One region of the Micromonospora sediminimaris genome, then DNA from elsewhere that is predicted to be linked to it. Evidence: riboswitches for the same ligand, from Rfam matches in the RefSeq annotation. Region 1 holds a riboswitch; the other holds the start of a gene.
The links. A riboswitch is a leader RNA that binds a small molecule or an ion and turns the genes downstream of it on or off. The one in region 1 is predicted to bind cyclic di-AMP.
Positions count from the first base shown of each region.

Region 2: it holds a riboswitch for cyclic di-AMP, as region 1 does, so the genes downstream of both, Vse01_RS14025 (NlpC/P60 family protein) here and Vse01_RS19065 (coiled-coil domain-containing protein) in region 1, are expected to answer to the same signal.

Region 1 covers NZ_BOPD01000023.1:49,467-56,742, reverse strand. The annotation lists gene Vse01_RS19080 (alpha/beta fold hydrolase) at 87-1,010, shown strand; gene Vse01_RS19075 (HelD family protein) at 1,144-3,258, shown strand; gene Vse01_RS19070 (cation diffusion facilitator family transporter) at 3,350-4,267, shown strand; cyclic di-AMP (ydaO/yuaA leader) riboswitch at 4,420-4,551, shown strand; gene Vse01_RS19065 (coiled-coil domain-containing protein) at 4,556-5,659, shown strand; gene Vse01_RS19060 (1-phosphofructokinase family hexose kinase) at 5,875-6,855, shown strand; gene surE (5'/3'-nucleotidase SurE) at 6,852-7,276, shown strand, end outside.
Region 2 covers NZ_BOPD01000016.1:24,270-31,545, reverse strand. The annotation lists gene Vse01_RS14035 ((Fe-S)-binding protein) at 251-2,446, shown strand; gene Vse01_RS14030 (C40 family peptidase) at 2,697-3,707, shown strand; cyclic di-AMP (ydaO/yuaA leader) riboswitch at 3,900-4,033, shown strand; gene Vse01_RS14025 (NlpC/P60 family protein) at 4,108-5,142, shown strand; gene dcd (dCTP deaminase) at 5,229-5,807, opposite strand; gene Vse01_RS14015 (pyridoxamine 5'-phosphate oxidase family protein) at 5,885-6,421, shown strand; gene Vse01_RS14010 (zinc metalloprotease) at 6,490-7,276, opposite strand, start outside.

The DNA.
Region 1 (7,276 bases):
CGGTTGGCGTGTTGTCATGACGGGTAGCCGGTGTTACCACCGGGTATCCCCGGTGTTACGCATCCGTGCGCCGTGGGGAGGTGGCAATGCCGGAGCCGACCGAGGTACGGCTGGGCGACGACGTACGCCTGCACGTGGAGACCACCGGCCCGACCGACGCCGAGGTGACCGCCGTGCTGCTGCACGGCTGGACCCTGGACGGACGCAGTTGGCACCGGCAACTCGCCGCCCTCCGCGAGACGTTCGGCTCGGTCCGGGTGGTCACCTACGACGCGCGTGGGCACGGTCGGTCCAGCTGCATGGCGCTGCCCACGGCCACCCTGGCCCAACTGGGCGACGACCTGGCCGCAGTGCTGGACACGGTGGCGCCCACCGGCCCGGTGGTGCTGGTCGGCCACTCGATGGGCGGCATGACGATCATGGAGTACGCGCACCGCCACCCGGACCACTTCTCCCGACGCACCGCCGGTCTGGTCTTCGTCTCCACCACCGCCGAAGGGCACACCCACACCGTCTACGGCCTTTCTCCCCGGATCGCCCGGATCATCCGGCTGGCCGAAACCACCGGAGCCGGCGTTCTCGCCCGCTGCGGCGCCTGGCGACCGCCCCGGGCCCTGTTGCGCGCGCTCCGACCGAGCATCCGGTGGATGCTGTTCGGGGACAGCTGCGACGCCACGGACATCCGGCTGGTCACCTCGGCGGTGGCCCGCGCCTCGCTGCGGTCGATCGGCGGGTTCCGCGCCTCCATCGGCACCCAGCACCGGCTGGCGACGCTCACCGCGCTGGCTCACCTGCCGGCGGCGGCGCTTGTCGGCGACCGGGACCGGCTCACCCCGCCGCCGTGTGCGCAGTCCATCGCCGCCGCGCTGCCCGCCACCGAGCTGACCGTCTGCCCCGGTGCCGGACACATGTTGATGATGGAGCGTCCCGAGGAGGTCAACGCCGCCCTGGCCGGCGTGTTGCGCCGGGTCCTCGATGACCTCCCGGCCGGGCAGCGCGTCCTCGGCTGACCGCCACCCGCTGCGGCCACGGTGCCCTGCCGCCGGGTCCGTCGCAGGTCGGCGAAGATCCGGGGGAAGCGCCCTGGGACGCGGGGCGTAATCTCGTGCGGTTGGCCGGGCGGCGTCACGAGGAGAGCGAGCGGTGGACCAGAGCACCCTGGATCAGGAGATCGCCGCCGAGCAACGGCATCTCGACCGGGTGTACGCGCGACTGGCCGAGCTGCGCCGATCCGCGGTTCGCGCGGAACGGGAGGGCTACCGGCTGGCCCGGGTCGGCAACTTCGGTGCGCTCGTCGAACGCGACGCGATGGTCTTCCACGCCGCGCAGCGACGCCATGTGCTCGACGCCGAGTACGAGGGGTTGGTCTTCGGCCGACTCGACCTGCGTGACGGGCAGACCCTGTATGTCGGGCGACTCGGTATCCGCGACGAGGACGCCACCACGCTTGTGGTGGACTGGCGGGCCCCGGCTGCCGCCGCCTTCTATCGGGCGACCCCGGCCGAGCCGCTGGGCGTCGTCCGGCGTCGGACGATCCAGTCCAGCGGGGAGCGGGTCACCCGGATCGAGGACGACCTGCTGGACCCGGACGCGGCCCCGCCGGACATGCCGGTGGTCGGCGACGGCGCGCTGCTGGCCACCCTGTCCCGGACCACCGGCCGGGGCATGCGGGACATCGTGGCCACCATCCAGCGCGAGCAGGACGAGGCGATCCGCTCCCCCGGCTCGGGAGTGACCCTCGTTTCCGGCGGCCCGGGCACCGGCAAGACGGCGGTGGCGCTGCATCGCGCGGCGTACCTGCTCTACGCCGACCGCAGCCGGTACGCCGGAGGCGGCATCCTGGTGATCGGTCCCTCCTCGGTCTTCGTCGAGTACATCGCCTCGGTGCTGCCGTCGCTGGGCGAGGACACCGCCACCCTGCGCTCGCTGGGCACCCTGTTTCCCGGGGTGGTGGCCACCCGCACCGACCCGCCCGAGGTGGCGGCGATCAAGGGCTCGCTGCGAATGCGCCGGGTGCTGGAACGGGCGGCCCGGGACGCGGTCCCCGACTCCCCGACCGAGCTGCGCCTGCTGTACCGGGGCACGTTGCTGCGGTTGGAGCAGGCCGAGCTGGACGCCATCCGGGACCGGGCGCTGCCCCGCGGCGCCCGCCGCAACGAGGTGCGTCGGGCCGGCTTCGACGGCGTGCTCGCCGCGCTCTGGGCGCAGGCTCGCCGGCTGGGCATCGCCGGGTTGCCCGAACAGCGTGCCTTCGAGGACGAGCTGATCGACCGGACGGACTTCCGCGAGTTCCTCAAGGCGTGGTGGCCCCGGCTGCATCCGCGGCATGTGCTCGCCTGGTTGGCCGAACCGCAGCGGCTGCGCCGGTACGGCGGGGGCCTGCTCTCCGGTGCCGAGATCCGGCTGCTCGGTGCGGCGTACCGGGAGCTGGCCACGGACGGGCCGACCGTGGCCGACGTCGCGCTGCTGGACGAGTTGGACGCGCTGCTCGGCAAGCCGATGCGTCCCGCCCGCCCGAAACGGGATCCGTTCCAGCTGGCCGGCGGGGTACGTGAGCTGAGCACCCATGCCGACCGGCAGCGGGCTGCCCGTCAGGCCGCCCGGGAACGCCCCGAGGACTACCGCGACTACGCCCACCTGGTGGTCGACGAGTCCCAGGACGTCTCACCGATGCAGTGGCGGATGGTGGGCCGGCGCGGGCGGCTGGCGTCCTGGACGGTGGTGGGTGATCCGGCGCAGACCGCGTGGACGGGAGATCCGCAGGAGTTGGCCCGGGCCCGCGACCAGGCGCTGGGGCGCCGCCGCCGGCACCGGTTCACGCTCACCACGAACTACCGCAACTCGGCGGAGATCTTCGCGGTGGCGGCGGCCGAGATCCGGCGGGCGTACCCGGATCTCGCATTGCCCACCGCGGTCCGTTCCACCGGGATCGATCCACTCCAGCTCGAGGTGCCGGCGCCCGAGCTGGAGACCACCGTCGTGACGGCCGCCAGCGCCCTGCTCGGCGAGGTCGAGGGGACCGTCGGCGTGATCACTCCGGTGCCCCGACGGGACCAGGTCGCGGCCTGGCTGGGGGCGCTGGGCGGGCAGCGGTTGCAGGTGGTGACCAGCCTGGAGGCCAAGGGCATGGAGTACGACGGTGTGGTGCTGGTCGCCCCGGCGGAGATCCGGGCGGAGCCGGGCTCCGGTGTCCGTACCCTCTACGTCGCCCTGTCCCGGGCCACCCAGCGGTTGACCACCGTCGACCCGACCGGTTGAAACCGAGCACGGCGACCCGCCCGACGATTGCACACATAGCGATGTTGGCATAGCTCCGTCCCCGGTCCGGCGGACGACGCAAGGTGTCTGGGTGGGCGCCGGCCATGACCACCACCACGCTGCGGTGTCGAACGCCGCCCACCGCCACTCCGGCCGGCTGTGGGCAGCGTTCGCCCTGCTCAGCGCGCTGATGGTGATCGAGGCAGGCACCGCTCTGCGGACCGGTTCGCTGGCCCTGCTCTCCGACGCCGGGCACATGTTCACCGACGTGTTGGGCATCGGGATGGCCCTCGCGGCCGTGGCCGCCACCCGTCGGGCCGACACGGACCCGCAACGCACCTTCGGGCTCTACCGACTGGAGGTGCTCGCGGCCCTGGCCAACGCCGTACTGCTCTCCGGCGTCGCGGTGTACGTGCTGGTCGAGGCGGTACGCCGAATCGGCGATCCGCCCGAGGTGCTCGCCGGCCCGGTCCTGGTGGTGGCCGCACTCGGCCTGCTCGCCAACGTCGCCGCGTTCGCCCTCCTGCGTCCGGGGGCGCGGGAGAGCATCAACCTGCGCGGGGCGTATCTGGAGGTGCTGGCGGACCTGCTCGGTTCGCTTGGCGTGATCACGGCCGCCCTGCTGATCGCCGTGACCGACTGGTGGTGGGCCGATCCTCTGGTGGCCACCGCGATCGCCACGTTCATCCTGCCCCGGACCTGGCGCCTGGGCCGGGCCGCGGTACGCATCCTGGTCCAGGCCGCTCCGGAACACCTTCAGGTCACCGCGGTGTACGACCGGCTGGCCGCGGTGCCGGGCGTGGCCGGCGTCCACGACCTGCACGTCTGGACGTTGACCTCCGGCATGGAGGTCGCCTCGGCGCACCTCACCGTCAGACCGGGCGCCGACGTCGGCGCCGTGCTGGCGGCGGCCCGCTCGGCGCTGCACGAGGACTTCCAGATCGAGCACGCGACCCTCCAGATCGAGCCGCGGTCGGATCCCGGGCACTGCGGGGCGGCGCAGTGGTGACCGGAAGAATCAGAGAAAAGGGGTTATTGTCCGCTTTTGGTCTGTTCTACTAGTCAACAACTGAACACCAGCAGTAACAGCAGCTGCACCGGTCACATGGGCACCGGTAGGCTCGGACCCGGCCTCCGCCAGGCGGCACCCACAGGTGCCGGCGGCGGCCGCCGCCTAATCGCCCGCCAGGGCGAACCGGGGAACCAGGTTCCTGGGGTGTATCCGCGTCAGCGGTAGGGATCTTCCGTCCCGAACCCGTCAGCTAACCCGGTCGGCGGCTGACGGAAGGAAACGTGCATGCCAGCAGTGGCAACGGTAAGACCGGCCGCCCGTACGGCGGCCCTGATCGCCGCCGCGCTCGCCCTCACTCTCGGCGTCGCGCTGGCCCCCTTCACCCCCGCCGCCGCGGCATCGCCGCCATTGCGGGCGGCTGCCCCGGGCGACGTGGACGACGAGGGCGGCACCCCGGCGCTGCGGGCCCAACTGGAGGCCGCCAGCAAGGGCTACCTCGACGCCAAGACCGCACTCGACCGCTCGGTCAAGCGCCAGAAGAAGCTTGCCGAGCAGCTCAAGACGACCGAGAGTCAGGTCGCCGAGCGGGGCACCAAGGTCGCCGAGATCGCCGCACAGGCGTACCGCACCGGGCGGCTGGGCGCCGCGTCGGCTCTGCTCAACAGCGGTTCACCGGCCGGCTTCATGGACCGGGCGGCAGCGCTGGACGCGGTGGCTGCCAACGAGGATCGCGCGCTGCGTGAGCTCCAGGTGGCCCGGGACGAGGTCAGCGCCACCAAGCAGGCCCTGGACGTGGAGATCCAGGAGCAGCGCAAGCAGGTGGCCGTGATGGCCAAGCGCAAGGACCAGGCCGAGCGGGCGTTGACCGTGGCCATCGAGCGGGACGAGGCGGCCGAACGGGCCCGGGCCGCCGAGCGGGCCGCCCGGTCACCGTCGCGCAGCAGCGGGTCGAGTCCCACCGCCAAGCCCGCTCCCCGCAACTCCGACGGGTCGTGGCCCTCGGAGTCGTGCAGCGTCAACGACCCCACCCCGGCCAACGGCTGCATCACCCCACGCACCCTGCATGCGCTGAAGCAGGCCAAGTCGGCTGGCTTCACCCGGTACGTCTCCTGCTACCGCTCCGGCGGCTCGGGCGAGCACCCGAAGGGTCGGGCCTGCGACTTCGCCGCCCAGAAGAACGGCTTCGGCGGGGACGCGACCGGAGGCGACCGGACCTACGGCAACAACCTGGCGGCGTACTTCGTCAAGAACGCCGACCGGCTCGCGGTGCTCTACGTGATCTGGTACAGGCAGATCTGGCTGCCCAGCAGCGGCTGGAAGTCGTACAGCGGTGCCCGGGGTGACCCGTCCAGCGACCACACCAACCACGTCCACCTGTCGGTGTACTGACTTCCTCTTCGCGCCGGGTGAACTGCTCTTCACGAGCGGTTCACCCGGCGCTGCGTTTCACCGTTGGCCGGCGGGGCACCGTCCCTTCGGCGCGCATCGACGCGCCTCCTTGGTTACCGTCGTACCAGGAAGCGGTATTTGTCCGCTAACGGGAGGAACGCCATGAACGAGCGAATCGCCAGACCCGGCGGCGGTACGGACAACGGGGAGCGGTCATGACCGGCCGCGTCATGATCTTCGCACCGACACCGCTGCTGACCGTGACCATCGACCAGCCGAGCGACGCACCGGAGTTGCACCTGCACCCGGGCGGGCAGGGGGTGTGGCAGGCCAGGATGGTGTTGTCCCTCGGCGTCGACGTGGTGCTCTGCGCGGCGCTCGGCGGCGAGGTCGGGCAGGTACTGCAACCGTTGCTGGTAAGCGAGGGAGTCGACCTGAAGGTGGTGGCCCGCGACTCCGGCGGCACCGGCGGGTACGTGCACGACCGCCGCGAGGGGACCCGTCAGGAGATCGTCGACGTCATCGGCCAGCCGTTGAGCCGGCACGAGTTGGACGAGCTCTACAACCTCGCACTCGGCGAGGGCCTGCGCGCGCCGGTGAGCGTGTTGAGCGGGCCGAACCATCCGTCCCTGGTCCCCGCCGACCTCTACCGGCGCTTCGCGGCCGATCTCGGTGCCAACGGTGGCCGAGTGGTGGTGGATCTCTGCGGCGAGCACCTCGCCGCCGTCCTGGAAAGCGGTGTCTTCTTTCTCAAGGTCAGCCACGAGGAACTGATCGCCGACGGGCGGGCCGACGGCGACGACGAGGAGGAGCTCACCCGCGCGATGTACGACCTGCACGCCTCCGGCGCCGAGAACGTGGTGGTCAGCCGGGCCGACAAGCCCGCGTTGGCGCTTGTCGACGGCGAGGTGTTCGAGGTGCGGATGCCGCGGCTGGAGGCCGCCGACCCGCGCGGGGCGGGCGACTCGATGACCGCCGGGGTGGCCGCCGTGGTGGCCCGGGGCGGCGACGTCCGCACGGCGATCCGTACCGGCGCGGCGGCCGGCGCGCTCAACGTCACCCGACACGGCCTCGGCACCGGCCGCCTCGACTCGATCAACGGCCTCGTCGACCGGGTCCGGTTGGAACCGGCGGGCAGCCGTCCCCAGGAGCGGACCACCCCCGACGAACTGGCGCAACGGGCGGGTGGCCGATGACGCTGCGGGTGTTGATCACCAACGACGACGGGATCGCCGCGCCGGGCATCCAGGCGCTGGCTCGGGCGGCCGTCGACCGGGGCCTGGACGTGGTGGTGGCTGCCCCACTGGAGGAGGCGAGCGGCACCAGCGCCGCGATGAGCGCCATGGAGCAGGACGGGCACGTGGTGGTCCACGACCATCCGTTACCGGAGCTCGACGGCGTGCCGACGTTCGGCGTCGGTGGCTCGCCCGGGTTCATCGCGCTCATCGCCGTACACGGTGCCTTCGGACCGCCGCCGTCGGTGCTGCTGTCGGGCATCAACCGAGGCGCCAACGCCGGCCGCGCGGTGCTGCACTCCGGCACCGTCGGGGCCGCCTTCACCGCTGCGGCCAACGGCTGCCGGGCGATGGCGGTGTCGCTGGACGTGCTCTCGGCGGG
Region 2 (7,276 bases), on a different contig from region 1:
CGGCGCCACCGGCGGCCCGCCCGAGCGGCGGTGCCGTCGGCCTCCTAAGGTGTGCGCAGGGCAGCGTGGCCCCGGTGCGAGATGACTCACGTTACTGCTGGGTAACCTTGCGCGTAGGCTGCACTGCATGACCGAGCGGAGCGAGGTCATCGACCGATCAGGTTGAGGTGCGGCGGCGTGGGTCGACGATCGCACCGACGCCCCGGTCGCCGAGCCGCTCGACAGGCAGCAGACCGGGAGGCCAACTCGAATGGGCAGCGTCCAGATCGTCACCACGATCCTCGCGGCCGCCATCACCGCTGTCGCGGTGTGGCTTGCGGTACGCGCGGTCTCGAAGATGGTGGCCGTCATCCGGCTGGGTCAGCCCGATCCGACCCGCTCCGGCGACAAGGTCAGCCGCACCAGGACCATGCTGGCGGAGACCGCCGGGCACACCCGGATGCTCCGCTGGAGCGTGGTGGGCGCGGCGCACTGGTTCGTGATGGTCGGCTTCATCGTGCTGTCGCTGCTGGTGCTCGAGGCGTACTTCGAGGTGGTCTCGCCGACCGGTGGGCTGCCGCTGATCGGTGGCTGGACCCTCTACGGGCTGGTCACCGAGTGGATCGGAATTCTGGGCGTTGTCGGCATCGGCGTCCTGATCGGGATCCGGCTGGCGAACCGGCCGAATCGGGCGGGACGTCGGTCGCGGTTCACCGGCTCCACCATGTGGCAGGGCTACTTCGTCGAGGCGGTCGTCCTCGCCGTACTGGTCATGGGCTTTCTGATCCGCGGCTTCAAGGTGGCCACCGACCACTTCGAGTACCCCACCTGGGCCACCCCGCTCAGTCACGCGGTCGGTGCCCTGCTGCCAGCCTGGGACTCCGGCGTCAGCGTCGCCGCGCTCGTCAAGATCTCGATCTCGATGGCCTGGGTCATCGTGATCTCGTTGAACGTGACCATGGGGGTCGCCTGGCACCGTTTCCTGGCCTTCCCCAACATCTTCTTCAAGCGCAAGCCGGGTTCGGTCGGCTCCGGCCTCGGCGCGCTGCGGCCGATGATGAGCGACGGCAAGCCGCTCGACTTCGAGGAGGCCGACCCGGAGTCCGACCAGTTCGGCGTCGCCCAGGTCGAGCAGTTCACCTGGAAGGGTCTGCTGGACTTCAGCACCTGCACCGAGTGTGGCCGCTGCCAGTCGCAGTGCCCGGCGTGGAACACCGGCAAGCCGCTGTCGCCGAAGCTGCTGGTGCTCAGCCTGCGGGATCACGCGTACGCCAAGGCGCCCTACCTGCTGGCCGGCGGCGGCAAGGACCTCACCGGTGAGGAGAAGGCCACCGCCGCGCAGCTCGCCCACGTCGACGTGCTGGCCCTCGCCGAGGCGGAGAAGCCGCTGATCGGCGACGCCGAGGCCGGCGGCGTGATCGACCCCGACGTGCTCTGGTCCTGCACCACCTGCGGCGCCTGCGTCGAGCAGTGCCCGGTGGACATCGAGCATGTCGACCACATCGTCGACATGCGTCGCTACCAGGTCCTCATCGAGTCCAGCTTCCCCTCCGAGGCCGGCGTGATGCTGCGCAACCTGGAGAACAAGGGCAACCCGTGGGGTGCGCCGCAGAACACCCGTGAGGACTGGACCAAGGGGCTCGACTTCGAGGTGCCCCGGGTCGGCGAGGTCGAGGACTTCGAGTACCTCTTCTGGGTGGGCTGCGCCGGTGCGTTCGAGGACCGGGCGAAGAAGACCACCCGGGCCGTCGCGACCCTGCTGAACGAGGCAGGGGTCTCCTTCGCCATCCTCGGCGAGGGGGAGACCTGCACCGGCGACCCGGCCCGACGGATCGGCAACGAGTTCGTCTTCCAGATGCTCGCGCAACAGAATGTCGAGACCCTGAACGAAGCGTTCGAGGGTCGGGAGAAGGCCAAGCGCAAGATCGTCGCAACCTGCCCGCACTGTTTCAACACGCTGGGCAATGAGTACGGCCAACTGGGCGGTGAGTTCGAGGTGGTGCACCACACCCAGTTGCTGGCCCACCTGGTCGCCACCGGCAGGCTCACCCCGGTGCAGCCGGTCGACGGCGGCGTGACCTACCACGACCCGTGTTACCTGGGGCGGCACAACCGGGTCTTCACGCCGCCGCGCGAGGTGCTCGGCAGCGCCATCGAGGGTGAGCTGACCGAAATGCCGCGTAACAGCGAGCGCTCCTTCTGCTGCGGTGCCGGTGGCGCCCGCATGTGGATGGAGGAGCGCATCGGCAAGCGGATCAACGTGGACCGGGTCGAGGAGGCCATGTCCACCGGAGCGAGGACGGTCGCCGTCGGCTGTCCGTTCTGCTCGACAATGCTCAGCGACGGGGTCAACGGCAAGGGTGCCGGCGAGCAGGTCGAGGTGATCGACGTGGCAAGCGTCCTGCTCCGGTCGGTCAAGCCCGAGCGGGTCGGCGGCACCGGGGACAGCACGCCGGTGGCCGGCTGACCGCCCTCAATGCAGCGGGCGGGCGGCACCTCAACCAGTGCCGCCCGCCCGGTTTTCAATTGACGTGCGTAACTGTAACGAATTGGTCGACACCCTTTGTGTGCGTACCGTCGCGCAAAGGTGAATGAGCCGTTGGTCGCCTTGATTCCCCACCTACCGTTCCCTAATGTTGGGCACCGACCGCCATGGGTCGTCTGTCCCCGCCCCTTACCGCTCGCGGGACGCCCGGTGGTCGGCTGCAAAGGAGACGCTGCCGGTGGCAACCATGCCCCTCCATCGTCGTGCGCCAGGGCGATCCCGTCCGGGTGGCCTGCGTAGGGCCGCCCGTGGGCTGGTCGTCCTCGTCGCCGCCGCCGCGGTCGGTGCCGGCCTGCTCGCCGCCCCCGCGTACGCCGAACCCTCGGTCGACGAGATCGAGGCCCAGATCGACAAGCAGTGGGAGAAGCTGGAACCCACAATCGAGCAGTACAACAAGGTGCGCTCCCAGCTGCGGGTCAACAAGCAGAAGTCGAAGAGCCTGGAGAAGAAGATCCAGCCGCTGGCTCTGGAGACCGAGCTGGCGATGAACCGGGTCGCCGATCTCGCCTCCCGGTACTACATCACCGGCCCGTCCAAGGAGATCGGTGTTGTGCTGCTCAACTCCAAGCCGAACGAGCTCGGCGAGCAGATGGCCTTCCTTGACCGGCTCGCGTCGCAGGAGCGCCGCGAGCTCGAAGGTGTCATGAAGATCCGCAAGAAGTACGACGACCAGAAGGCCAAGCTCGACGCCCTGATCGCCGACCAGGAGACGAAGGCGAAGCAGCTGGCGGCGAAGAAGAAGCAGATCGACGCCGAGATCAAGCGGCTCGAACGGTCGCTGCCGGTGACCACGGTGAAGACCACCAACTGCCCGACCATCAACGGTGTGGTCAGCGATGCCGCTCGCACCGCCATCCGTACGGCATGCGCCCAGGTCGGCAAGCCGTACGTGTGGGGCGCCACCGGCCCGAACTCGTTCGACTGCTCGGGTCTGACCCAGTACGCCTACCGGGCTGCCGGCATCTCGCTCACCCACTTCACCGGCGCACAGTGGAACGAGGGCAAGGCCATCTCGCGGTCCGACGCCCGTCCGGGTGACCTGGTCTTCTTCTTCAGCGACCTGCACCACGTGGGGCTCTACCTGGGCAACAACCAGATGGTGCATGCGGCCCGAGCCGGTAAGCCGGTAAACGTCTCGCCGATCACCACCATGCCGCTCGCCGGTTTCCGCCGACCCGGCTGAGCCGCCACCAGCGTCCGCTGAGCGGTCGCACAGGATCTCCCGAGGGTCCCCGGTCAAGTCGACGGGGGCCCTCGCCATTGTCGGATGTCAGCACCCACAGTGACGGTGTGGTTGTGTTGCGTATCGACGCTGATCGTCCCTACGCTGGGCAATCGTCGACCGCTGGCAGATCCGTCCATCCGGGGCGGTAACGGTCCGACACCGCCGAATCGCTCGTGAGCGAGCCGGGGAACCAGGTACCCGGGGTGAATCCGTGCGGGGCACGGTAGGGCGCCCCTTCCCGCCCGAACCCGTCAGCTAGGCCCTGTGTCGAAGTCCTCGGTCGAGCCGAGGCGGAGTCCAGACTCCGACACAGGGCCTGACCCGGTAGGCGGTATGGGAAGAAGGAGTGCTGAGCCCGGTGGCAGACCATGCCCCGCGGCCGCCGTCACCGCGTCCGGGATTGCCCGGCCGGCCGACGGCAGCGCCGCGTTTCCGCTGGTACCGCTGCATCCCCGCCGCCCTGGCCGCGACCGCCGTGATGTTGACCGGCGGTGCGGCGGCGGCCTGGGCCGACCCCACGGTCGCCGACATCGAGCGCCGGATCGACGAGGACTGGAACCGGCTCGAACCCGTCATCGAACAGCACAACGCCACCCGGCAGGACCTGGCCGGCAAGCGGCGGGAGGCGGACGCGCTGGCCGCTCGGATCGCGCCGCTGCAACGCCAGGTGGACCAGGCGATGGACCGGGTCGGCAAGCTCGCTGCCGGCGCTTACAAGGGCGAGCAGGTGCGGGCCGTCAACGCGCTGCTCGGCAGCCGGTCGCCGGGCGAGGTCGTCGAGCAACTCGGCCTGCTCGACCGGTATGCGCGCGTGCAGCAGCAGGACGTCCGGCACGCGAGTGAACTGCGCGACGAACTCGCCGCGGCCAAGGCCGGGCTGGACCACACCATCGATCAGCTCACCCGCACCGAGGCCGATCTCGCCGACAAGCGGCGACGGATCGACGCCGAGATCGACCGGTTGCAGCGGCTCCGGCTACGGGCGTACGGCAAGGGTGGCGGTGGCCCGCTGCGGCCGGCGCCCTGTCCGGCCAGCTACCCCGGCGGACCGGCCGGTGAGGCGGTCACCTTCGCCTGCGCCCAGATCGGCAAGCCGTACTCCTGGGGCGCCGAGGGGCCGAACGCGTACGACTGCTCCGGGCTGACGCTGGCCGCATGGTCGCGGGCCGGTGTCGCACTGCCGCACAACGCGGCCAGGCAGCGCCGGGTCACCGCGTCGGTCAGTCGCGGCGCGCTGCGCCCCGGCGACCTCGTCTTCTACTACCGGGACCTGCACCACGTCGGCATGTACGTCGGTGGTGGCTGGGTGGTGCACGCCTCCCGGGCGGGTCAGCCGGTCAAGATGAAGCGACTGGACAGCGGCCCGGTGCACAGCTTCGGCCGGCCGGGCTGAGGCTTCGGAGCGTACGACGTCGGGCCCTTACGGTTCCGGCGGCGCGGCACGGGCAGTGAATCATCGCCCGCAGCGACCCTGCGGTGTCAGCGGGTGGGCCAGGTGCGCCAGCTCTGCCAGGCGCGACTCGGCGTCGGGCCGCGCTGGCCCTGGTAACGGGAACCGTAGACGGCCGAGCCGTACGGGTGCTCGGCCGGCGAGGAGAGCCGGAAGATACAGAGCTGCCCGATCTTCATGCCCGGCCAGAGGGTGATCGGCAGGTTGGCCACGTTGGACAGCTCCAGGGTGACGTGACCGGAGAAGCCGGGATCGATGAAGCCGGCGGTCGAGTGGGTGAGCAGGCCGAGACGTCCCAGGCTGGACTTGCCTTCGAGGCGGCCGGCGAGCTGGTCGCCCAGCGAGATGACCTCAAGCGTCGAGGCGAGCACGAACTCGCCCGGGTGCAGCACGAACGCTTGGCCGTCGGGCACCTCGACGGCGGAGGTGAGGTCGTCCTGTCGGGTCGCCGGGTCGATGTGGGTGTAGAGGTGGTTGTTGAAGACCCGGAACAGTTTGTCCAGTCGTACGTCGATGCTGGAGGGCTGCACCAGCGTGGGCTCGAACGGTTCGAGCGCCAGGGTGCCCGCCTTGATCTCGGACACCAGGTCACGGTCGGAGAGCAGCATCGCCACACCATAGCTGCCGGTATGTGACACGCGTGTCGGACTACCCGCTTCGAACGTGTGTTCGATAGGATGTCGGCATGGCTTCCTGGACCGAATTCGCCGCTGACGAGCCTCGACTCGCCGACGGGATCCGCCTTCTCATGCAGCAGTACGGCCCCGGCTTCGGCTACCTGGCCACGGTTCGTGCCGACGGCGGGCCCCGGGTGCACCCGGTTTCTCCGGTGATCACCGACGACGGTCTCTACTGCTTCGTGATCGATTCACCGAAGCGGCGCGACCTGGAACGCGACGGTCGTTACGCGCTGCACTCGTTTCCGCCGGAGGAGAGCGACGACGAGGCGTACGTCGCCGGACGCGCCCGGCCAGTCACCGACGACGCCACGGTCGCCCGGTTGGCGCTCGCCGCGCGGGCCGCCCCGCACGCCGACTGGCGCCTCTTCGAGTTCACGGTCGACGTGGCAATGCTGGCCCGGCGCGAGCAGTCGGTGGGCGGGCCGAGCGAGTTGGCGTCCAGTCCGGCGGTCCAGGTCTGGCTCGACCCGGCCGGTGTCGCGCCTCAGGCCGTACGCCCGGTGCCGGCCCACTCCGGGAGGCATCACCGCCGCGCCGCCTGACCCACATGCGCAGGTGCCGGCCCCGTCCGACGGAGCCGGCACCTGCGGTACGCGGTGCTGCGCTGGTGCTATGCCGCGCGGTAGGAGTTCCAGGCGTTGATCATGCGGGTGGCCTGGCCGGGGGTGAACTGGTACATGCAGCCGTCGTACGAGTAGTCCATGAAGTTGGTGATCGGGTCGAGGCCCTGGCTGGAGCAGGTGTCCCGGCCGGTCGGGCAGCCGCTTGCCGGCGAGGCTTCGGCCGGGGTGTCCCCGACCTGGTCACCGCTGCCCGAGCAGCCACCCTGGAACGTGTGGTAGAGGTTCAGCCAGTGGCCGACCTCGTGGGTGCCGGTGTCACCCTGGTTGTAGTTGGTGGCGGTGCCACCGGGCAGGGATTCGCTGAGCACGACCACGCCGTCCATCACGTTCAGGTTGCGCTGCGGGAAGGTCGCCCAGCCGAGCAGGTTGTTGCTGAGCGCGCCGAGGTAGATGTTGAGCGTCGACTTGCTGCCCTGGCGCAGCTGGGTCTTCATCTGCCGCTCGGCCGACGAGCCCTGTCGGATCGGGTACCACGACGAGTTGGTCACCCGGTTGATGCTCTGCAACTGGAACGCGAAGGCGGTCGCGGCACCACCGGTCGCGCCGCTGAACGACTGGTTGAGCACGTTGATCTGGGACTGGATCATCGAGTCGGGGATGTTCCCGCCGGCCCGGGTCGTGTCCCGGCGGATCACGTGCACCACCACCGGAATGGTTACCGAGGCCGCAGCGGCCTGGGCGTTCAGCGTACGTTGGCCGACTCGCTTGGCTCGCTCCTGCAGGATGTCGGCGAACTCGGCCTCGCGCTGATGCACCTGGGCGAGGGTCAGCTGG